Regions from separate parts of the Pseudomonas caspiana genome, predicted to be linked through region 3. Evidence: predicted binding sites of a transcription regulator. Region 3 holds the regulator's gene; each other region holds the start of a gene.

Region 1 (5,599 bases), 3.0 Mb from region 3:
CTGGTGTTGGGTATGTTTATCCTGTGGCTCAGCCTGGGCGACATTCTCAATCAGTACCAGCCGCTGGCAACTCAGGCCTTGCAGAATTTGCGCGACATGGTGAGGGCTCGCTGACATGGCCGAGAACGAGAATGGTCAGGACAAGACAGAAGACCCCACGGATAAAAAGGTCCGTGATTCTCGGGCCGAAGGTCAGATCGCGCGTTCCAAGGAGCTGAACACGCTGGCAATCATGATGGCCGGCGCCATCGGGTTACTGGTTGAAGGCGCGGACATTGCCCAGGCGATGTCTTACATGATGACCTCCAACTTCAGCATTACCCGTGAAGTCCTTATGGATCAGGGCTCCATGGGGCGCATGCTGTTGGCCACCGGCAAGCTGGCGCTGGTCGTCATGATGCCGTTTTTACTGGTCATGCTCGCTTCTGCGGTGATCGGCCCTATCTCGTTGGGTGGTTGGTTATTTGCCACAAAGTCCCTGGCCCCCAAATTCAGCCGCATGAACCCGCTGGCCGGGCTCAAGCGTATGTTTTCCCCCAATGCGCTAATCGAGCTGCTGAAATCCTTCGCCAAGTTCGTCATCGTGCTGATTGTGGCGCTGGTGGTGCTTAACATGGAAAAGGCCGCGCTGGTTTCCATTGCCCATGAGCCATTGGAGCAGGCGATTATTCACAGTCTGCAAGTTGTAGGCTGGAGCACATTGTGGATGGCCTGCGGCCTTATTTTCATCGCCGCCGTCGATGTGCCATTCCAGCTATGGGAAGCGCACAAAAAACTCTTGATGACCAAACAGGAAGTACGCGATGAGCATAAAAACTCGGAGGGTAGTCCTGAGGTCAAGCAGCGGATTCGTCAGCTGCGTTATGAGATGTCGCAGCGGCGGATGATGGAATCGATTCCCCAGGCTGATGTGATCATTACCAACCCGACCCACTTTGCTGTCGCGCTCAAGTACGATCCTGAGCAGGGCGGGGCGCCGATGCTGGTGGCCAAGGGGGTGGACTTTGTGGCGTTGAAGATTCGGGAGATTGGTGCGCACAACCAGATTCTGATTCTCGAGTCGCCAGGTCTGGCGCGTTCGATCTATTACAGTACCGAGCTTGACCAGGAGATCCCGGGCGGCCTGTACCTGGCTGTTGCGCAGGTCCTGGCGTATGTGTATCAGATCCGTCAGTACCATGCGGGGCAGGGCAAGCGCCCGGATCCGCTGGGCGATATCACTATTCCGCCAGATTTGCAGCGGGATTCTTGAGGTTTGCTATTGCTGCTAACTGCGCTGGCGCCGTCGCGGCCGCGATTATTGAGTACATATCCGTTACCGCATTCAGGGCTGATATTGGTTGCGCTTTTACAGCGCCTCACTTTTGGGCCCAAAAGTAAGCAAAAGGCTTTTACCCCACCACTTGGTCCCTCGCCTAGGCTCGGGCATGCCGAGCCTAGGCGAGGCACCAAGTGGTGGGGCATGTACGGATCAACCACATGGGTTACAAAAAAGTGCATTCACATAGGTGACACTTTGATTGAGACATAACCGTTTTTTGCATCTCTCGCATTCACATGGCCCAAGATCACCGGACCGAAGATTACATTCCATACCCCATCACCGATCATCTCCATTCCGATGGTCTGATGACAAAGTAAATTGCCCACATAAACCCGCATGCCTCCTCGATTGATGATTCCGCTACTGTCGGCCAGGTAACTCTCAATATGACTCGCATAGGTCATTTCCGGTAGCGTTTCTGGGTACATTCGAGTTGAAGGCGTATAGCAAGCAGCAGGCGTTTTCTGACCAAGCGCCTCGTGTCCACGCTCGTAATTGTAGTGCTGCAGGAAGCGATCAAAGTGGCGCTGCTGGGCCTCCCAGGCAATTGCCGATGGATGAGGTAACGTACTTTTCAGCGTCCGGTGCATACGCTCATGCCGCCCATTCTGGTCTGGGCGACCGGGCTCGATTCGCTCAGGAATGATCCCAAGTCTCATCCACCAGATCGACAGCTGTGACAGCCCTGCACGACTGGTGCTGGCAAACGGAATCCCATTGTCAGTACGAATACGCTCTGGCAGGCCGTATTCGCGAAAAACCCTTTCGAAGGTTTGCTGTGTTTCCTTGAGATTGGTGCTGCTCATGCTCTGGCAAGCCAGCAAAAACCGGCTGGCATGATCCATGATCGTCAGCGGATAACACCAAATCCCTGCTCCGGTCAGGTATTGGCCCTTGTAGTCAGCACTGAATAACTGGTTGGGATTTTCTGCCTTACGTAAAGGCTTGGGATACACAGCCACCCGTCGGCGCAATGGCTTGGGGGTAATCAAATCAGCTGCTTTGAGAATGTTGTAAATGGTCGTTTTAGAGGGCGGATCCTGGTCTGGGAAACGCTGCATGAGGCTGTTCTGAATCTTCTTCGGGCCGGGGATCGTCTCGCCAATTAAGCGAAACTCAACGATTGCCTGCTTCACCACCAAGGGCACCACGTAGGTTTGGTTGTGGCGGCAGCGGCTATGTTCATCAAGCCCGCTCGGACCCTCTGCCTCGTAACGCCTGATCCACTTATACCCAGTCTTTCGGCTGACCTCATAGTCCCGGCACAGTTGGCTAAGGCTGTGCTTCTGGGACAGGTAGTCGGCGATAAACATCACTTTAAGGTCCATAGGTTTCAGCTCTTTCCAGGGCATGGTCAGATCCTCGCGAAATCGACCCTGCCAGTTAAAAACTGTTACCTATGTGCGTGAACTGATTTGTAACCCATGTGGGTGAGTCATACTGGCAAGAGCGCTTTGGTTACTTTCGCGCTTTTCGAAAGTGACCCGCCGTAAGGGCGGAACCATAAAGCCGCCGTTACCCAGTAACGGATATGTACACAAATCACTAAATGACCACCCCCATCTCACACTTTCTTACAGACCCCGCCCGCTATTTCATCACCGATTCCACAGTTGGAAAGCTTCTTGCAATAGGTCATATCAGGTCGCCATCGGCGTCAAAGTTTTGATTTAGTGCGCAGGTGAATAATCGGTGGAACGCTCTCAGTTAATCAGTAGCGCACGCAGCAATCTGGCAGGCCTCGGCCGTGGTCAGTTGGGCGTTCCGTTGTTGCTGTTGGTCATGATGGCAATGATGATGTTGCCCATCCCGCCGTTTCTGCTGGATGTGTTTTTCACATTCAACATTGCGTTGTCCATCGTGGTCCTGTTGGTCTGCGTATACGCACTGCGCCCACTCGATTTTTCGGTATTTCCGACCATTCTGCTGGTTGCCACGCTGTTGCGTCTCGCGCTCAACGTGGCCTCGACCCGCGTGGTCATGCTTCACGGTCAAGACGGTCACGCCGCTGCAGGTAAGGTGATTCAGGCTTTTGGTGAAGTGGTGATCGGTGGTAACTACGTCGTCGGTATCGTGGTTTTTGCCATCCTGATGATCATCAACTTCGTGGTAATCACCAAGGGTGCCGGGCGTATCTCTGAGGTGAGCGCGCGTTTCACCCTGGACGCCATGCCTGGCAAGCAAATGGCTATCGACGCCGATTTGAACGCTGGCTTGATCGATCAGCCAGAAGCCAAGCGTCGCCGTCTCGAAGTCGCTCAGGAGGCCGAGTTCTACGGTTCCATGGACGGTGCGAGCAAGTTTGTTCGTGGTGACGCCATCGCTGGTTTGCTGATCCTGTTTATCAACCTCATCGGCGGCATGCTGGTTGGCATGCTGCAGCACGGCATGACCTTCGCCGACGCTGGCAGGATTTACACGCTGCTGACCATTGGTGACGGTTTGGTGGCGCAATTGCCATCACTGCTGTTGTCCACCGCCGCAGCAATCATGGTGACCCGTGCTTCCGGTTCGGAAGAAATGGGCAAAATGATTAACCGTCAGATGTTTACCTCGTGGAAAGCACTGGGTGTATCTGGCGCGATCATGATCGTGATGGGCCTTGTGCCAGGCATGCCGCACTTTTCCTTCATCAGCCTGGGCCTTGTTGCTTGCGGCATCGCTTACGTGCTGTGGAAGAAAGAGGACCGGGTCAAGGTCATGGCGCTGGAAGAGGTCAAGCGTCAGCAAGAAATGCTGCCATCGCCAACTCGCGCTCAGGACTCCAAAGAATTGGGTTGGGATGATGTAACGCCGATCGATATGATTGGCCTGGAAGTGGGCTATCGCCTCATTCCGCTGGTGGACCGCAATCAGGGTGGTCAGCTCCTGGCGCGGATCAAGGGTGTGCGTAAGAAGCTTTCCCAAGAGTTGGGCTTCCTGATGCCAACCGTACACATTCGCGACAACCTGGATCTGGCGCCAAGTGCCTATCGTTTGACGCTAATGGGCGTGACGTTGGCAGAGGCAGAGATCTATCCCGACCGGGAACTGGCGATCAACCCTGGTCAGGTCTTCGGATCGTTGAACGGTATTACCGCCAAGGACCCGGCGTTTGGTCTGGAAGCGGTCTGGATTGAAATCAGCCAGCGTAGTCAGGCTCAATCGCTGGGTTACACCGTAGTGGATGCCAGTACTGTGGTCGCCACTCACCTGAACCAGATTCTCTACAAGCATTCGCACGAGCTGATTGGTCATGAGGAAGTGCAGCAATTGATGCAATTGCTGGCTAAAGGCTCACCTAAACTGGCTGAAGAGCTCGTGCCTGGCATCCTTTCGTTGTCGGCTCTGCTCAAGGTATTGCAGGCGCTGCTGTCCGAGCAGGTCCCTGTACGGGATATCCGGACCATCGCCGAAGCTATCGCCAATAATGCTCAGCGGAGTCAAGATACCGCCGCATTGGTTGCTGCGGTTCGGGTCGGATTGAGCCGTGCAATCGTGCAAAGCATTGTAGGCATTGAGCCGGAGCTACCAGTTATCACGCTGGAGCCAAGGTTGGAACAGATATTGCTCAATAGTTTGCAGAAGGCTGGTCAGGGTCAGGAAGAAGGCGTTCTTCTAGAGCCAAGCATGGCGGAAAAACTTCAGCGTTCGCTGATCGACGCCGCCCAGCGTCAGGAGATGCAAGGCTTGCCAGTGATTCTGCTGGTAGCCGGCCCGGTTCGGGCCATGCTGTCGCGGTTTGGGCGGTTGGCTGTACCGAATATGCATGTGTTGGCGTATCAGGAAATTCCTGACAACAAGCAAGTAACCATCGTAGCGACTGTCGGGCCTAACGGCTGAGGTAGTGAGTCATGCAAGTTAAGCGATTTTTCGCCGCCGATATGCGTCAAGCCATGAAACTGGTTCGTGATGAGCTGGGCGCAGAAGCGGCCATCATCGGCAACCGGCGAATCGCCGGTGGCGTCGAGCTGACTGCTGCCCTAGATTATAAGCTTTCTGCGCTCGCACCCCGTGTACCGAACATCGAGCTTGAGGACGAGTTGCGCAAAACCCAGTCGCGCATCGTCTCGGCCCAGGCTGAACTGAATAATCGTGGTGATAGCGACGGGGCAGTCAATCGGCAGTTGTTCGCCGGTTTGCCGCTGAGTGCTGCTGACACCCACATCGAGCCGACGCTTGAAGAGCCGCCGCGTCCGTTCGCACAGCCGCAGGTTGCTCCGGCTGCTCCGGCTGCCAGCCAGCGCGGTTACGACTCGATGCGTTTTGAATTGAACGGCCTGCGTGAGCTGCTGG
Region 2 (5,599 bases), 1.4 Mb from region 3:
TGAGCGTGGTCAGCAAGCCGTTGGCCTGCAGCCAGCGATTTTGCGCGAGCAGCAGGCGGTCGAGGGATTGGGCGACGCCCCAGGTTTCAGGCGTCGAGTAGTAATCCAGCGCCAGCGCCTGCAAGGTTGATTGCGCCGCGAGGGCGCCATCGACGCATTGGCTGACACCGTCCGCCAAGGCAAACAAATAGCCCTTGCTGGCGGCAAGCCCCGGGGCCGGAGTCACCAGGCGCATGGCGTCCTGATTCTCCGCCCGCGGGCCGCTGGCGCTGAATTGAGCAAGGCTCAACTGCAAGCTCATGGATTGCCTCAGACGCGAGCAGCGGTTACAGCTGCCGAACCCCAGGTGGTTCTCCAGCGGCGCTTGACGTTGAGCAGGCCGAACCACGCCAATACGCCGAGAAATGCAAACAACCACAGGCCCATCTGATAGTCACCGGTGTGTTGCTTGATCGAGCCCAGACCTGCGGCAAGCAGGAAGCCACCAATGCCGCCGGCCATGCCGATCAGGCCGGTCATGACGCCAATTTCCTTGCGGAAACGTTGTGGCACCAGTTGGAACACTGCGCCATTGCCTGCACCCAGACCGAGCATGGCCGCAACAAACAAGGCCAGTGCCGCCCAAGAGCTGGGCAGGTTGAAGCCAACGGCCGCGATGCAGATAGCCGCCACCGCGTACATGCCCGCCAGGGTTCGAATACCGCCGAAACGGTCAGCCAGAGCGCCGCCCAGCGGGCGCATCAGGCTACCGCCGAACACGCAGGCTGCGGTGTAGTAGCCGGCAGTCACCGGACTCAGGCCGTATTGGTCATTGAAGTAACCGGGCAGGGCGCTGGCCAGGCCGATGAAGCCGCCGAAGGTAACGCTATAGAAAAACATGAACCACCAGCTGTCACGATCACCCAGCGCCTTGAGGTAGTCGCCCATGGACTTGGGTTTGGCGCGCTCTGGCGCATTACGCGCCATCAGCGAAAAAGCGATCAGGGTCAGGACCAGCGGGATGACCGCGAAGCCGAAAACGTTGCTCCAGCCAAACGCAGCAGCCAGCACCGGAGCAATCAACGCGGCCAGCACCGTGCCGGAGTTGCCTGCACCGGCAATGCCCATCGCCTTGCCCTGATGCTCTGGCGGATACCACTGGGACGCCAGCGGCAACGCGACCGCGAACGACGCACCGGCGACACCGAGGAACACGCCCAGCAAGAGCGCCTGCTCATAGGTGTGAATACCCAGATTCCAGGCGCTGAACAGCGCGACGATGACGATGACCTGGCCGATGATCCCGGCGGTTTTCGGCGACAGTTGATCCGCCACAATCCCCATCACGAAGCGCAGCAGGGCGCCCGCCAGAATCGGCGTTGCTACCATCAGGCCGCGTTGTTGGGTGGTCAGCTGCAGGTCTGTCGCAATTTGCACAGCCATCGGGCCGAGCAGGTACCAGACCATGAAGCTCAGATCGAAATACAGAAAGGCGGCGAACAGGGTCGGTTTGTGGCCGGCCTTCCAGAAGCTTGTATTCATTGAACACCTCATCTGCAAAAAGGAAGATCTGTTGTTTCGGGCACGGACCCGAACCGTAAGGGCTTGACGCTGTAGAGACCTGCAGGTGGGGCGTCCATAACCTCGGCAGCACCACCGACCCCGATCACTGGGGCCAAAACGCAAAAAACGCCGCAACCCGATTCGCGTTGGCGAAAGAGGTGTGCGACGTCTTTGTCGTAGAGTGGGGCAACCGCCGTTGGTTACCTGTGTTGATTAACTAGCAAAAGCTGGGCCAGATGGAGAATCGTCCCCTTCACCTCATTTTGGAATGCAATCCTGTGGGAGCAGAGCTGGGTCTGGGCGGCATTCCGACGATGAGGCTGGACGCGATCTAAAGTGAACCGCGTCCAGCTTCATCGTCGGAATGCCGCCCAGACCAAGCTCTGCTCCCACATGGTTGTATTTCAAATCCGGAGGGGGGCAGCCTCACCCCAGCAACTCACTCATCGCGATAATCTGCTCCGCCACCTGAATCAGCTTCTGCTGTTTGCTCATGGCCTGACGGCGCATCAAGGTGTAGGCCTCTTCTTCCTTGCACTCCTTCATTTTCATGAGCAAGCCCTTGGCCAGTTCGATGCGTTTGCGTTCGGCCAATTGCTGATCCCGTGCCTGAAGCTGGGCACGCAAGGCCTGATCGCTCTCAAAACGTGCCATGGCCACATCGAGAATTGGCTGTAGACGCTGGGCATGAATGCCCTCGACGATGTACGCGCTGACCCCCGACTTGATTGCCTGACGCATCACCCCCGGATCATGCTCGTCGGTGAACATCACGATGGGGCGTGGTTGGTCGCGACTGACCATCACGACCTGTTCCATGACATCGCGGCCCGGGGATTCAGTGTCGATCAGGATCACATCGGGGCGAAGCGCTTCAACCCGTGCGGGCAAGTCGATGATCAGTCCGGACTCATCAATCACTTCAAAGCCCGCTTCGCTGAGCGCGGCTTTCAGGCGCCCGACTTTTTTTGCCGTGTCATTGATCAAGAGGATACGCAGCATAATCGTCAGCTCCTCATTGAGTCAGGGCGGCGGCCGCGTTGGCCATGGCGTGAAGCTTGAAGCTGCGGGCATAGCCGGCCGGGTCAGAGCCGTCCCAGACCTTGCCATCGATCAACTGGCTGCTGCGCACCGTTGCAGTCGGAACCGGTATATCCAGCGCTTCGGCGGCCTGACGATAAAGCGCCAGTTGGTGCACGCCTTTGGCAACATTGAGATAGTCCGGATCTTCACGCAGCAATCCCCAGCGGCGAAACTGCGTCATGAACCACATGCCGTCGGACAGGTACGGCAGGTTGACGTCACCATTGCCGTGAAAGCGCAAAGCGTGATGATCGTGCCATTGGTTACCCAGCCCGTCGCGGTAATCACCCAGCAAGCGCGGCTCGATGCAACTGGCAGGCGCGTCGAGATAATCCACGCCGCTGAGCAATTGCGCGGTGCTGCGTCGGTTCTCGTCACTGGACTCGATGAAGCGACTGGCTTCCAGTACGGCCATGACCAGCGCCCGTGCGGTGTTAGGATTCTGCTCGACAAACTCCCGGGTGCAGCCCAGTACTTTTTCCGGGTGGTTGGGCCAGATCGCCTGAGTGGTGGCGAAGGTAAAGCCCAGTTGCTGATCTACTGCGCTGGCACCCCAAGGCTCACCCACGCAGAAACCATCGATGCGACCGGCTTGCAGATGCTCAACCATGCGCGGCGGCGGCACCACTACACTGGTCACGTCCTGCAGAGGATGAATACCCTGGCTCGCCAGCCAGTAATAAAGCCACATAGCGTGGTTGCCGGTGGGGAAGGTTTGCGCGAAGGTCAGCTTTGTGCCGCTTTGGTGCACCTGGTGGTCCAGCGCCTCAGGAGTGATCACGCCCGCGTCCTGCAGCGGACGCGACAAGTTGATGCTCTGACCGTTCTGGTTCAGCCCCATCAATACGGCCATGTCGGTGGCCGCGCTACCGCCAATGCCCAGCTGTACGGCATAGATCAATCCGTAGAGACTGTGGGCCGCGTGCAATTCGCCGCTGACCAGTTTGTCGCGCAGACTTGCCCACGACGGCTGACGTTTGAGGTTCAGGCTCAGGCCGTAGGGCTGGGCGAAGCCTTGTGTTGCGGCAACTACTATTGAGGCGCTGTCGGACAGCGGCATGAAGCCAATGTCGAGGCAGTTGATCTCTGGTGCATCGCTGCCAGCTACCCAAGCCAATGGGTTTCTTGTGGGCTCATTCATAAGTGTCATCTGTCCTCTGCCATGACAACTGCGTGTGGGGCGGGCATGTCCGCGCCAGGCTGGCAGGAATCTTTCATAAAAAAAGCGTCGTTCAATCCTTCGCAAAAAGCAAAGACGGAACGACGCCATTGTCGGTGCATCGGGCCCTCGTTGGCACGCTGCTATTAGTCTAAGTCAAGCAAGCGATATGCCAGTGCCGTTCTCACCTTGTCGTGGCATAGGTACGCACACAGGTTTCATGTCGTGTACATATCCATTTTTGCGGTAGTGGATAGGCGCTCAATATAGAAGTTGTGTTGATACCTATACTGCAAAAGCCCGCAGGCATGCCTCGCACGCAATCGCTCAGACGTTTATAATCGCCGCCCTGAATTCAGCTTCTTACGAGCCGCGCCCGCCCATGTATAACCTGGCCCGCCAGTTACTGTTCAAACTTTCCCCGGAAACCTCCCACGACCTGTCGCTGGATCTGATTGGCGCTGGTGGCCGATTGGGTATCAATGGCCTGTTGAGCAAGGCACCGGCGCGTCTGCCGGTGAACGTCATGGGCCTGGAATTTCCCAATCCGGTCGGCCTGGCTGCCGGTCTGGACAAGAATGGCGCGGCCATCGACGGCTTTGCCCAGTTGGGTTTCGGTTTCGTTGAAATTGGTACCGTGACGCCGCGTCCTCAGCCGGGCAACCCCAAGCCGCGGATTTTCCGTTTGCCGCAGGCTGAAGCAATCATCAACCGCATGGGTTTCAATAATCTGGGTGTCGATAACCTGGTGGCTCGGGTCCAGGCCGCCAGCTACAAAGGCATTCTGGGTATCAACATCGGCAAGAACTTCGACACGCCAGTCGAGCGAGCGGTGGACGACTATCTGATCTGTCTGGACAAGGTTTACGCCCATGCCAGCTATGTAACGGTCAATGTCAGTTCGCCCAATACCCCGGGCCTGCGCAGCCTGCAGTTCGGCGACTCGCTCAAGCAGTTGCTTGAAGCGTTGCGTGTTCGTCAGGAAGCACTGACCCAGTTGCATGGCAAGCGTGTGCCGCTGGCCATCAAGATTGCGCCCGACATGACCGACGAAGAAACCGTGCTGGTTGCCGCAGCCTTGATCGAGTCGGGTATGGATGCGGTGATCGCTACCAACACCACCCTGAGCCGCGTCGGCGTCGAAGGCTTGCCGCATGGTGACGAGGCGGGCGGTTTGTCCGGTGCTCCAGTGCGCGAGAAGAGCACCCATACGGTCAAGGTTCTGGCTGGTGAACTGGCTGGGCGGATGCCGATCATTGCCGCGGGCGGCATCACCGAAGGCAAGCACGCGGCTGAGAAAATCGCTGCAGGTGCGAGCCTGGTGCAGATCTATTCCGGCTTTATCTATAAAGGCCCGGCATTGATTCGTGAGTCGGTGGATGCGATTGCTGCGATGGGCAAAAGCCGAGGCTAAAAAAGGGGCTCCTTGAAGGAGCCCCTTGGGCTTGCGCCCAGCGCCCGGATGGGACGCTTCTGGTTTTGAATCGGTTCAGAGATTTGATGGACTGATCGGAAGTTACCTGATTATCCGACCGCGTGAAGTTCGTTGAGTCTGTGGATTCCCGCAGTGCCGGTCATACCGTCCCAGTTGTCGCCGCGTCCTTCTCGCCAGCCATTGATCCAGGCTTGGCGCACCGACGGTAGAGTAAAAGGGCAAAGCTCACGGGATTTACCATGAACGCCGTACTGATATCCGCGTAAAAATGCTCTTTCCAACGGATCACGCTTAAGTCTTCTCATAGGGTGTTGCCCTCGTTTGTTGACTGTTATGTCCCTGAGACCTCATGTCGAGGTCGGGCAGAATGCTTCTGCCGT
Region 3 (5,599 bases):
GGCTCACTCATCGTCGTCGATGAAAATGATCATCCGGTCGGTGCTTTCAATCTGCAGGACCTGCTGCGTGCAGGCGTCATGTAATGGAGATTTGCAAATGACCACGGACCTTCTGCAACGCGGCAAAAAAATCAAACTGGCGATTTTTGATGTCGACGGCGTACTGACCGACGGCCGCCTGTATTTCCTTGAAGACGGCAGCGAGTTCAAGACTTTCAACACGCTGGACGGCCAAGGCATTAAAATGCTGATCGCTTCAGGCGTGACAACGGCCATTATCAGCGGTCGCAAAACGCCGGTAGTCGAGCGCCGGGCAAAGAATCTGGGCATCGAACATCTTTACCAGGGCCGGGAAGACAAGCTGGTGGTTCTCGACGAACTACTCGGCCAACTCGGCCTGAATTACGAACAGGTCGCTTATCTGGGTGATGATCTGCCAGACTTGCCAGTCATTCGGCGTGTCGGCATGGGCATGGCGGTGGCCAATGCGGCCACTTTTGTCCGGCAGCACGCCCATGGCATCACCCAGGCACGCGGTGGCGAAGGCGCGGCTCGCGAGTTCTGTGAATTGATCATGAGCGCTCAAGGCAGCCTTGAAGCCGCTCACGCCGCCTACTTATAGATAGAAGCCATTTATGCTTAGCAAAAGAATTCGAACGTTTCTGACCCTCGGCGTGCTGGCATTTTTGCTGGCAGCCGCAGGCTACTGGAACATCAGCCCGGAAAGCTTCATGGAGCAACCGGCTGCAACAGTGGACGAGAGCGCCATCGATTTTTACGCAATCAATGCGCACAGCGTGCAGTATCTGCCGGATGGCAAATTGCAGTACGAAATGACTGCCGACAAGGTCGAGCATATCAAGGCCACTGACGTAACAATGCTGACCACGCCAGACCTGCAGATGTACCGTGGCACTCTCTATCCTTGGCACATCCAGAGCAAAACGGGTGAAGTGTCGCCAGGCGGCGAGCAGGTCGAGCTGATCGATTCGGTTCGCGTAGCACGAACCGACGACAAAAACCGTACGACCATTATCACCAGCAGTCGAATGACCGTATTCCCACAGAAGCAATATGCGCAGACCGAGCAAGCCGTTAGAATCGACGGCGCTGGCGGTGTGACGACGGCCAAGGGAATGAAAGCGTATTTGAACGACGGCAGGATGGACCTGCTATCTAAAGTAAGAGGACAGTATGAGGCTCGTTAAAACCCTTCCTTTTTTGCTCGGCCTGGGTGCAGCACTGGGAAGCGCGAGCGCCTGGTCCCTGCCGACTGATCGCGATCAGCCGATTCACATTCAGTCAGACGACGCACAACTCGATGACAAGAAAGGCGTTGCCACCTACAAGGGCAACGTAATCATCACCCAGGGTTCGATGAAGATCACAGGCAACACTGTGACCATCACACGTAATGCCCAGGGCGAAGTCGACGTCTTCACCTCGGTTGGCAACCTTGCCTACTACGAGCAAAAGCCGTCAGTGGACAAGCCAATCGTTCAAGCCTACGCGATCACTATCCAGTACTACGCTGCCCAGGATCGTATTGTGCTGATCGACAAGGCCAAGGTCATCAACGATGGCAACACCTCCGAAGGCGAGAAGATCGTTTACGACACGGTTAAGCAGATTGTGAGCGCAGGTCGCGCCAATGGCGGCAGCAAAGTGACCACGCCGCGACCGCGTATCGACATGGTTATCCAGCCGAAAAAGAAAACCGACCAGCAGAAGGCCCCGTAATGGCGACCCTGAAAGCCCAGCATTTGGCTAAAAGCTACAAGGGCCGTCAGGTCGTGCGTGATGTGAGCCTGTCTATCGACAGCGGCCAGATCGTAGGATTGCTGGGGCCTAACGGCGCTGGCAAGACCACATGCTTCTACATGATTGTCGGCTTGGTCCAGGCGGACCAAGGACGCGTGCTGATTGACGATCTGGATGTAAGCCACCAGCCCATGCACGGACGCGCCCGCGCAGGTATCGGCTACCTGCCACAGGAAGCCTCGATCTTTCGCAAGCTTTCGGTTGCAGACAACATCATGGCGATTCTCGAAACTCGCCAGGAGCTGGACCGCGAAGGACGCCGCAAGGAGCTGGAAAGCCTGCTACAGGAATTCCACATCACTCACATTCGCGACAACCTGGGTATGAGCTTGTCCGGTGGTGAGCGCCGCCGGGTAGAGATCGCCCGCGCACTTGCGACCGCGCCGAAGTTCATTCTGCTCGACGAACCTTTTGCTGGTGTAGACCCGATTTCCGTAGGCGATATCAAGCAGATCATCCACCATCTGAAAGCCAAGGGCATCGGCGTGCTGATCACCGATCACAACGTCCGTGAAACTCTGGACATCTGTGAAACCGCTTACATCGTCAATGACGGGCAGTTGATCGCCGAAGGCGATTCGGAAACCATTCTGGCAAATCAGCTGGTGAAAGAGGTTTACCTCGGCCACGAGTTCCGCCTGTAAATAAGCTGCGGTGCCCGCTGTTAAAGGCGGGCAGGCCTGAGTGTTTGTGCTGATACTTATTAAATGCCAGCACACCCTAGGCAAACACTTCGGTTTCAGGCATATAATTTGCTTATGTAGGCGCCCCGGCGCTCTGTAGTGGATGGCGCATGTGCGCCGGCGAATAAGGTGTTAAGCCCCAGCCATGAAACCATCGCTAGTCTTGAGAATGGGCCAGCAGCTGACGATGACGCCGCAGCTGCAACAGGCCATCCGCTTACTCCAACTGTCGACGCTGGACCTCCAACAGGAGATTCAGGAGGCGCTGGAGTCAAACCCTATGCTGGAACGCCAGGAAGAAGGCGACGACTTCGACAACGCCGATCCGCTGGCTGACAACATCGAGCAGAAGCCCAACCCTGATGTTCAGGAGCCGACCTATCAGGAATCCGCTCCAACAGTGGACAATCTTGAAGAAGGCGACTGGAACGAGCGCATCCCCAACGAACTGCCTGTCGATACCGCCTGGGAAGACGTCTATCAGACCAGCGCCAGCAGCCTGCCCAGCAACGATGACGATGAGTGGGACTTCACTACCCGCACCTCAGCCGGTGAAAGCCTGCAAAGCCATTTGCTCTGGCAACTGAATCTGGCACCGATGTCCGACACCGATCGCTTGATCGCCGTGACACTGATCGACTGCATCAACAATCAAGGATATCTGGACGAGACGCTGGAAGAGATTCTCGACGCCTTTGATCCCGAGCTTGATATCGAGCTTGATGAGATCGAAGCCGTGCTGCACCGCATCCAGCAGTTTGAACCAGCAGGCATCGGCGCTCGCAATCTAAGCGAATGTCTGCTGCTGCAACTGCGCCAGCTTCCTGCAAAAACCCGCTGGCTCAGCGAAGCACAGCGCCTTGTCAGTGATTTCATCGACCTCCTCGGCAGCCGCGATTACTCGCAACTGATGCGCCGCATGAAGCTCAAAGAGGATGAGCTGCGCCAGGTCATCGAACTGGTGCAAAGCCTCAACCCCCGGCCCGGTTCGCAAATCGAATCCACCGAAGCCGAATACGTGGTGCCGGATGTCATCGTCCGCAAAGACAATGAACGCTGGCTGGTTGAGCTCAATCAGGAATCAGTCCCGCGCCTGCGCGTGAACCCGCAGTACGCCGGTTTTGTCCGCCGCGCCGATACCAGCGCCGACAACACGTTCATGCGCAATCAGCTGCAAGAGGCACGCTGGTTCATCAAAAGCCTGCAGAGCCGCAATGAAACGCTGATGAAGGTCGCCACGCAAATCGTCGAACACCAGCGCGGCTTCCTTGAGTACGGCGATGAGGCTATGAAGCCACTGGTCCTGCATGACATCGCTGAAGCGGTAGGCATGCACGAGTCGACCATCTCCCGTGTAACCACACAGAAATTCATGCATACCCCCCGCGGTATTTACGAGTTGAAATATTTCTTCTCCAGCCACGTAAGCACCTCCGAGGGCGGTGAATGTTCGTCGACAGCGATTCGGGCGATCATCAAAAAACTGGTTGCGGCGGAAAATCAGAAAAAGCCGTTGAGTGACAGCAAGATCGCTGGTTTACTGGAGGCACAAGGCATTCAAGTAGCCCGTCGCACAGTAGCCAAATACCGCGAATCACTTGGCATAGCGCCGTCAAGCGAACGCAAGCGACTGATGTGACGAGAGGTACAGTAGTAGCCCAGCGAGCATTGCCCGTGACGGCTTTACGCAACCCGGTTGCTAGCCACAGCGTTCCAGTGGCAGGCAAAAGCCTGCCTCTTTATGCACTGGCAATAAGGAGAAAGCGGTATGCAAGTCAACATCAGTGGACATCAACTGGATGTGACCGACGCCCTACGCGACTACATCACCGAAAAACTCGGACGACTGGAGCGCCACTTCGACAAGATCACTAATGTGCAGGTCATCATGGAGGTCGAGAAGCTGAAACAGAAAATCGAAGCCACCCTGCACATCCCCGGCTCAAAGGTCGTCGCCAATGCGGAACATGATGACATGTACGCGGCAATCGACCTTTTGACCGACAAGCTGGATAGACAACTGCTCAAGCATAAGGAAAAGCAGCTCAGCCTCCTTCAGGGTGCGACGGCTCGCTGATAACCCCCCAAACATGATCCGATTAGAAAATATCCTGACCCCCGGCCGTTCACTCGTGAACGTGCCGGGCGGCAGCAAGAAAAAAGTCCTCGAACAAATTGCCAACCTGATCGGCAGAGAAGTGCCTGATCTGGACTCGCAAGTCGTGTTCGAGAGCCTTGTCGCCCGCGAGAAACTTGGCTCTACCGGCTTTGGCAATGGCATCGCCATTCCGCACTGTCGCCTGAAGGGCTGTGCTTCGCCCATCAGTGCACTGCTGCACCTGAACGCCCCTGTAGATTTCGACGCCATCGACGGCGCGCCCGTGGACTTGCTGTTTGTCCTGCTGGTTCCGGAAGCCGCTACCGATGCACACCTGGAGTTGCTGCGCCAGATCGCCAGCATGCTCGACCGTAAAGAAGTGCGTGAACGCCTGCGCAGCGCCGCGAGCAATGAAGCGCTCTATCAGGTGGTACTGAACGAGCAGAACGGGCACTAATCATGCGCATGATCATCGTTAGTGGTCGCTCAGGCTCCGGCAAAAGCACGGCGCTTGATGTGCTGGAAGACAACGGCTTTTACTGCGTTGATAACCTTCCGGCCGGGCTTCTCCCGGAGCTTGCCGAACGCGCATTGATCAATACCGAACTCGCCGAACCGCTGTTAGCCGTATCTATCGATGCGCGCAATCTACCCAGCCACCTGACACGCTTCCCGCAGATGCTTGAAGAAGTTCGTTCACGCAATATCCAGTGCGACGTGCTGTACCTGGACGCAGATGAATCAACCCTCTTCAAGCGCTTCTCTGAAACCCGCCGTCGCCACCCATTAAGTAACGCCAACCGCTCACTGGCAGAAGCCATTCGGGACGAGACCGCGTTGCTGGGGCCGATCATTGATCTTGCCGACCTGAAGATCAACACGACCCACCTGAACCTCTATCAACTGCGCGATACGCTGAAGCTTCGCTTGCTGAACAAGCCGGAGCCGGGTACGGCATTCCTGATCGAATCCTTCGGGTTCAAGCGCGGCATGCCGG

Evidence for each region. Region 3 encodes sigma-54, which starts transcription at its own class of promoters, with help from an activator protein. Its sites were predicted from a motif close to ANTGGCATNNANNTTGCTNT; they were not measured.
Region 1: flhA (flagellar biosynthesis protein FlhA) is a predicted target of sigma-54. The motif match lies at 2,937-2,956, and genes of this name have one in related genera.
Region 2: ABRP31_RS16830 (CmpA/NrtA family ABC transporter substrate-binding protein) is a predicted target of sigma-54. The motif match lies at 3,942-3,961, and genes of this name have one in related genera.

What each region holds. Positions count from the first base shown of each region.
Region 1 covers NZ_CP167995.1:1,760,309-1,765,907, forward strand. Annotated here, with positions in the region: gene fliR (flagellar biosynthetic protein FliR) at 1-114, shown strand, start outside; gene flhB (flagellar biosynthesis protein FlhB) at 116-1,252, shown strand; gene ABRP31_RS07965 (IS481 family transposase) at 1,501-2,676, opposite strand; gene flhA (flagellar biosynthesis protein FlhA) at 3,017-5,146, shown strand; gene flhF (flagellar biosynthesis protein FlhF) at 5,158-5,599, shown strand, end outside.
Region 2 covers NZ_CP167995.1:3,667,718-3,673,316, reverse strand. Annotated here, with positions in the region: gene ABRP31_RS16845 (bifunctional protein-serine/threonine kinase/phosphatase) at 1-301, opposite strand, end outside; gene ABRP31_RS16840 (NarK/NasA family nitrate transporter) at 310-1,521, opposite strand; gene ABRP31_RS16835 (ANTAR domain-containing response regulator) at 1,969-2,544, opposite strand; gene ABRP31_RS16830 (CmpA/NrtA family ABC transporter substrate-binding protein) at 2,558-3,766, opposite strand; gene ABRP31_RS16825 (quinone-dependent dihydroorotate dehydrogenase) at 4,167-5,198, shown strand; gene rmf (ribosome modulation factor) at 5,309-5,524, opposite strand.
Region 3 covers NZ_CP167995.1:5,051,235-5,056,833, forward strand. Annotated here, with positions in the region: gene ABRP31_RS22905 (KpsF/GutQ family sugar-phosphate isomerase) at 1-84, shown strand, start outside; gene ABRP31_RS22910 (HAD family hydrolase) at 98-622, shown strand; gene lptC (LPS export ABC transporter periplasmic protein LptC) at 636-1,208, shown strand; gene lptA (lipopolysaccharide transport periplasmic protein LptA) at 1,195-1,740, shown strand; gene lptB (LPS export ABC transporter ATP-binding protein) at 1,740-2,465, shown strand; gene ABRP31_RS22930 (RNA polymerase factor sigma-54) at 2,650-4,143, shown strand; gene hpf (ribosome hibernation-promoting factor, HPF/YfiA family) at 4,273-4,581, shown strand; gene ptsN (PTS IIA-like nitrogen regulatory protein PtsN) at 4,595-5,059, shown strand; gene rapZ (RNase adapter RapZ) at 5,062-5,599, shown strand, end outside.